3 regions of the Streptomyces sp. ML-6 genome follow, and region 3 is predicted to be linked to each of the others. Evidence: riboswitches for the same ligand, from Rfam matches in the RefSeq annotation. Region 3 holds a riboswitch; each other region holds the start of a gene.
What was found. A riboswitch is a leader RNA that binds a small molecule or an ion and turns the genes downstream of it on or off. The one in region 3 is predicted to bind S-adenosylmethionine.

Region 1 (2,259 bases), 2.5 Mb from region 3:
CTGCGGGTCGCTGCCGAGCAGGGTGCGGACCAGGGGGTGGGCGCAGAACAGTCCGTCGCGGACCCCGATGCCGTACTCGGCGGAGAGCGCGGCGGCGAAGTGCGAGCTGTTCCAGCCCTCCACCACGAAGGAGATGACGCCGACCCGCGGGGCGTCGTCGCCGAACAGCGAGAGCACCTTGACCTGGGGAATCCCGGCGAGACCGGCCCGGACACCGGCGACGAGGCGCTGCTCGCGGGCGACCAGCGCGTCGAAACCCGCCTCCTTCAGCGCCTTGCAGGCGGAGGCGATGGAGTACGCGCCGATGACGTTGGGGGAACCGGCCTCGTGCCGGGCGGCCGTGGTGTGCCATTCGACCTCCACCCCGCCGTCGGTGCGGCGGGCGACCTTGCGCGAGGCGCCGCCGCCGGCCAGGTAGGGCTCGGCCTCCCGCAGCCAGTCGGCCCGGCCGGCGAGCACGCCGGAGCCGAAGGGCGCGTACAGCTTGTGCCCGGAGAAGGCGACCCAGTCGACGTCCAGCTCGGTGATGTCGACCGGGTGGTGCGGGGCGAGCTGCGCGGCGTCCAGCACGATCCGGGCGCCGTGCGCGTGCGCGGCGGCCGCCAGTTCCCCGACCGGCCACAGCTCGCCGGTGACGTTGGAGGCGCCGGTGACGCAGACCAGCGCGGGGCCGTAGGGGTCGCGCGCGGCCAGGGCCCGCTCCAGCGTCTCGACGGCCTGGGCCGGGGTGCGCGGGGCGTTCAGGTAGGTCACCCGCGCGTCGCGCCACGGCAGCAGCGAGGCGTGGTGCTCGGTCTCGAAGACGAAGACCTGGCAGTCGGCGGGGAGCGCCGCGGCCAGCAGGTTCAGCGAGTCGGTGGTCGAGCGGGTGAAGACCACCTGGTCGTCCGCACGGCAGCCGAGGAACTCCGCGACGGTGGCGCGGCTGTTCTCGAAGAGGTCCGTGGAGAGCTGGGAGAGGTAGCCGGCGCCGCGGTGGACGCTGCCGTAGTACGGAGCGTACGCGGCGACGTCGTCCCAGACCCGCCGCAGGGCGGGCGCGCTGGCGGCGTAGTCGAGGGCGGCGTACGCGACTTCACCCCCGGTGACCAGCGGAACCGTCACATCCTCGCCCAGAACGGGCAGCAGGGCACAAACCGACTCGTCGATGGCATCGGTGGGGACAGACATGGCGAACTCCCGTAAGAGGCAGGCGAAGAGCGCGCACCGGCAGGCATGCGGCAGTGCGGCGGAAAGAGAAAAAGGGTGTGCGGAAGAGGGCCGACCGGCCCTATCGCATTCGCGTGCTCACAAGAGACTCCCTAGGGACCAGGACCCCGGGGGTTGGCATTCACAGATGCCGAGGGGCCCGCGCTTGCCGCGGACCTCGCTGCCCACGGCCTGGTCTTCACCCGGGGCACCCCGCCACGGACGGAGGGTTGCCGGACAGCGGGCCGGGGCCGTAGTCGCTGTCACTCATGACCTGTCCAGCATCTTGCCATACGCGCGGACGCGCGCAAGGCGCGGTCCGGGATCCGGACTGCGCCCTGCGTCACATTTCCGCCCGTTCAGGAGCCTGTCAGGGCCTGCCGGGACCTGCCGGGTCTGCCCGGACCCGTCCGGGCGGCCACCATGTGACCGCCCGGCGGGCTCTCAGGCGTTGCTGGCCGCCACCCAGCGCTCCAGCGTCCGCGCCGCCGCGCCCGAGTCGATGGACTCGGCCGCCTTCGCCATCCCGGCGGCGAGCTGCTCGTTCAGCGTGCCGTCCGTCGGGTCCAGCGCCGTCAGGGCCGCCGCCGAGTTGAGCAGCACGGCATCGCGCACCGGCCCCCGCTCGCCCGCCAGCAGCCGACGGGCCACATCGGCGTTGTACGAGGCGTCCGCACCGCGCAGCGCCTCCACGGGCACCAGCTCCAGACCGACGTCGCGCGGGTCGAACGCCTCCTCGCGGACGGCTCCGTCCCGTACCACCCAGACCCGCGAGGTCGCGGTCGTCGTCAGCTCGTCCAGGCCGTCGTCGCCGCGGAAGACCAGCGCGGAGTTGCCGCGTTCGGCGAGCACCCCGGCGACGATGGGCGCCATCTTCGGGTCGGCCACGCCGACGGCCTGGGAGCGCACCCGGGCCGGGTTGGTGAGCGGACCGAGGATGTTGAACGTGGTCGGCGCGCCGAGCTCCTTGCGGGCCCTGGCCGCGTACCGCAGGGCGGGGTGGAAGCGCACCGCGAAGCAGAAGGTGATGCCCGCCTCCTCGGCGACCTCGACGACCCGCTGCGCGGAGAG
Region 2 (2,259 bases), 2.6 Mb from region 3:
GGCGTGGGCGAGGCCGAACACCCCATGCTGATGAGGCGGTACGAGGCGTTCTTCTCCATGCTCACGCCGCAGGAGGAGCGCCTGGCGCTGCTGGCCGAGCTGGACGTCTTCTACACCGACCTCGTGCGCGAGAAGACCGCACGGCCGACCGACGACCTCACCAGCGCGCTCATCCTGGCCGAGGAGGGCGGCGAACCGCTCACCGAGGAGGAGGTGGTGGGCAATCTCAAGGCGATGGTGGCGGCCGGTCACGAGACCACCATCGGGCTGATCCTGAACGCCGTGCGGGCCCTGCTCACCCACCCCGACCAGCTGCGCAAGGTGCTCGACGGCGAGATCCCGTGGGAGACGGTGATCGAGGAGACCCTGCGCTGGGACACCCCCACCACCCATCTGCTGATGCGGTTCGCCACCGAGGACATCCAGGTGGGCGACGACGTGATCCCGAAGGGCGAGGGCGTGGTGATCTCCTACCGGGCCATCGGCCGCGACACCGGGCAGCACGGGGCGGACGCCGACGCGTTCGACATCACCCGGCCGACCCCGATCCGGCACATGTCCTTCGGCCACGGTCCGCACATCTGCCCCGGCGCGGGGCTCTCCCGCGTCGAGGCCGGCATCGCCCTGCCCGCACTGTTCGAGCGTTTCCCCGCGCTGCGGGCGGCCGTCCCGGACGAGGAGATCAGCAAGCTGCCGGTGATGACGCAGAACGATCTGGCGGCCTTCCCGGTCCTGCTGCACGGCTGACGACGGGCGGGGTGGTGGCTCGACGACCGCCGACGGGTGGCAGTTCGACGACCGGCGGGTGGCGCGGGGCGACCGGCGCCCCCGGCCGGTGCGGGCCCTGACCACCCGTCGGGCATCACCGGCCGTGGGATACAGTCTTCGTAGGTCATGAGTTCCAGTGCGCAGCCCCGGCTGACTGGACGGCACCCCGCTCCGCTGCGGGTGCTCCGGGTGAGGACCTGCCCCGTGCGCGGCGTGCGGGGAACAGCGGACCGTCGGGGCAGAGCACCTGAGGTCCATGATCTCGGGAAGGCGAAAACCCATGCTCCCCCATCTCATCCCCGATGACGGCTGCTCCGGCCACGGCCCCGGTCACCACGTCCACTGGATCCACGCCAAGAAGTGCCACCAGGAGCCCGGCCAGGCCGTGGAGCTCCTGCTCACCTCGGGCGACGTCGCCGCCGACGGCTGGATCGGGCTGCGCCCCGCCTTCGACCACGCCGGGGAACTGCCGAGGGTGTGGACGCACGCCCCGGCGGCCCTGACGGAACTGCTCGCCGAGCACCGCGGCCGCGTGTTCTGGCTGTCGCGGTGGCACGCCCTGAAGCTGGTGGACTCCGCAGGCCGGGCCACGGCACTGGTCAACGTGGGTTTCGAGGGCGGCCCGCTGTGCGCGACGAAGGCCCCGGACCCGCGGCGGACCGTCGGCGGTACGACCTACGGCCTGTAGCGGCAGAGCGTCCTGCCCCGGGCCGTACCGCCGCGTCCGCGGCCGCCCGTCAGCCCACCGCGTCCGCCAGGGCGAGGTCCGCCGCGGCGCTCGATTCCTGCCACAGGGTGGTGATCGGCTCCCACACGTGGACGCCCCCGGGCATGCCCACGGTGGCCCCGCTGAAGGTGACGCCCAGGTGGGAGGGATCGGCCGCCACGGAGAGACCGTCGACGACGTGGCCCTCGGAGCTCGCCGGGTCCGCGGTGCGGACGGCGGCGTAGGCCCGCTCGCCCGCGGAGAGCGTGTAGGGGCCGCTCTCGGCGGGCGGCACGGGCTGGGCGGAGCCGTCCAGCCCCGTGAAGGTGATCGTCGGGATCCGGTCCACCACACAGGCCCGGCTGCCGTGGTTGGTGACGTCGACACGGGCGACGTTCTGCTGTCCGCCGGGTGAGGCGTGCACGGTGAGGGCCTTCTCCTGGCATGTTGCGAGACGGCTCACCGTTCCGGCGGACGCGGTGCCGGTCATCACCGACATTGCGGTGCCGGTCAGCACCAGGGCCGCCGCGACGGAGAGGGCGGAGGCGGGGGTGGAGCGGAGGCGCATGGTGTTTCTCCCGTTGGATCGACAGCCTGCGGATACGGCCGAACGGCCGTGTGGGCCGTCACGGCCCACACGGACAGTGTGGACCGAACGGCATGATCCCCGCGAAAGATCGGACATATTGGTGCGGTAAGTCCGGTGCGCGGCCGACACCCGGACGGAGCCCGGATGGTGCGTGGACGGTACCCGGACGGCGTCCCGGTGGTGCGCGGGGCGGCGA
Region 3 (2,259 bases):
GACGTACGGGCCGTCGGCCGGGTTGCCGATGGCCAGGGACTTGGCGATGGTGTTCGGCTTCTGCGGCCGTACGACGTCGTGACCGGCCTTGAAGGCGGTGGAGACCGGGGAGCAGCCCTCGGCCTGGGCGCCGAAGATCTTGTACGGCCTGTCCTCGACGAGACCGAGCCGGATCAGCTCCTGGAGCCCCTTGTCGATCTTCGTGAGCTGCGATCCGGACGCGATCGGGATGACGATCTGGTCCGGCAGCCGCCAGCCGAGCTGCTCGCAGATCTCGTACGCCAGGGTCTTGGAGCCCTCGCCGTAGTACGGGCGCAGGTTGACGTTGACGAAGCCCCAGCCCTCGCCGAGCGGGTCGCCGATGAGCTCCGAGCAGAAGCGGTTGACGTCGTCGTAGTTGCCCTCGATGCCGACCAGCTCACCGCCGTACACCGCGGCCATGACGACCTTGCCCTGCTCCAGGTCGTGCGGGATGAACACGCAGGAACGGAAGCCCGCGCGGGCGGCGGCGGCGCCCACCGCGCCGGCGAGGTTGCCGGTGGAGGAGCAGGACAGGGTGGTGAAGCCGAAGGCGCGGGCGGCCTCGACGGCGATCGCGACGACCCGGTCCTTGAAGGAGTGCGTCGGGTTGCCGGAGTCGTCCTTGACGTACAGGCCGCCGGTGACGCCCAGCTCGCGGGCGAGGTTGTCGGCCTTGACCAGCTTGGTGAAGCCGGGGTTGAGGTTGGGCTTGTCCGCGACGTCCGCGGGGACCGGCAGCAGCGGCGCGTAGCGCCAGATGTTGTTCGGGCCGGCCTCGATGCGCTTCCTCAGCTCCTCGGGGGAACCGCTCGGCAGGTCGTACGCCACTTCGAGCGGCCCGAAACAGGACGCGCAGGCGAAGATGGGGCCGAGGTCGAAACGCTCCTTGCACTCGCGGCAGGAGAGCGACGCGGCGGGGCCGAGGTCGACGGAGGATTCGGTGTTCGCTGCAACAGTCTGCACAGCCATGATGGCGGAGGCCCTTTCTCCTCATCTTCCTTGTGACGCGCTTCGCCACAAGACGGAATTGGCACCTTCCCCACCGGGTCCTCGCGGCCGGCAGGAGGGTTGCCGGGACTTCAACGGGCCGTTCCCTCAGTCCCTCTGGATGAGCTCTTTGGCACCGGATCTTCGATCCGGGCGTTTATTGGCAGATGGACCCCGACATGCGACGGTCATCCGCGTTGTTCAAGACTGTAACCGAAGCACCAGGCTGTCGAGACAGCAGTCCGAACCGCGAGATGGATCACACAACAGGGAGTATCGACCGTGCTGGAAGAGGTCGAACGCTGGCTGACCGGGCGTTCCTGGTCGGCCGCCGACCGTCCGTTGGAGCGCCTGCTGGCCGCCAAGGCCGGGGACCCGCGCCGCGGAAGCGTGAGCGTGGTGCTGCCCGCGCTCGACGAGGAGGCGACGGTCGGCGACATCGTCACGACGATCCGGCGCGAGCTGATGGAGAAGGTCCCCCTGGTCGACGAGCTCGTGGTGATCGACTCCGGTTCCACGGACGCCACCTCCGAGGTGGCCCGGGAGGCCGGCGCCCGGGTGGTGCACCGTGACGCGATACTCCCCCGGATACCGGCCGTGCCCGGCAAGGGAGAGGTGCTGTGGCGCTCCCTCCTGGTCACCGGCGGCGACATCGTCTGCTTCGTCGACGCCGACCTGAAGGACTTCTCGGCGGACTTCGTCTCCGGCATCGTCGGCCCGCTGCTGACCGATCCGGACGTGCAGTTCGTGAAGGCGATGTACGACCGCCCGTTCGGGGACGGCACCGGCGGGGCGGCGGCCCAGGGGGGCCGGGTGACCGAGCTGGTGGCCCGCCCGCTGCTCAATCTGCACTGGCCGCAGCTGGCCGGTTTCGTCCAGCCGCTGGGCGGCGAGTACGCCGTGCGCCGGTCCCTGCTCGAACAGCTGCCGTTCCCCGTGGGCTACGGGGTGGAGCTGGGGCTGCTGGTGGACGCGCTGCACACGGTGGGGCTGGACGCGCTGGCCCAGGTGGACGTGGGGGTGCGCAGGCACCGGCACCAGGACGGGCAGGCGCTGGGCCGGATGGCGGCGGCGATCTACCGGACCGCCCAACTTCGGCTGTCCCGCGGTCACTTGGTGCGCCCCGCGCTCACCCAGTTCGAGCGGGGCCCGGACGGCTTCGTGCCGCGCACCCACGCCGTGGACACCGAGGAGCGGCCCCCGATGCGCGAGATCGAGGAGTACGTTTCGCGCCGCGCGGCCTGAACCGGC

Region 1: linked by a shared signal. The riboswitch ahead of OCT49_RS08115 (aminotransferase class V-fold PLP-dependent enzyme) and the one ahead of thrC (threonine synthase) in region 3 are both predicted to bind S-adenosylmethionine.
Region 2: linked by a shared signal. The riboswitch ahead of OCT49_RS30375 (hypothetical protein) and the one ahead of thrC (threonine synthase) in region 3 are both predicted to bind S-adenosylmethionine.

Annotation. Positions count from the first base shown of each region.
Region 1 is NZ_JAOTIK010000001.1:1,830,206-1,832,464, forward strand. Features, by position in the region: gene OCT49_RS08115 (aminotransferase class V-fold PLP-dependent enzyme) at 1-1,170, opposite strand, end outside; SAM riboswitch class IV at 1,346-1,463, opposite strand; gene trpD (anthranilate phosphoribosyltransferase) at 1,633-2,259, opposite strand, start outside.
Region 2 is NZ_JAOTIK010000001.1:6,914,084-6,916,342, forward strand. Features, by position in the region: gene OCT49_RS30370 (cytochrome P450 family protein) at 1-747, shown strand, start outside; SAM riboswitch class IV at 891-1,000, shown strand; gene OCT49_RS30375 (hypothetical protein) at 1,049-1,456, shown strand; gene OCT49_RS30380 (DUF4232 domain-containing protein) at 1,506-2,042, opposite strand.
Region 3 is NZ_JAOTIK010000001.1:4,345,512-4,347,770, reverse strand. Features, by position in the region: gene thrC (threonine synthase) at 1-990, opposite strand, end outside; SAM riboswitch class I at 1,009-1,136, opposite strand; gene OCT49_RS19300 (glucosyl-3-phosphoglycerate synthase) at 1,291-2,253, shown strand.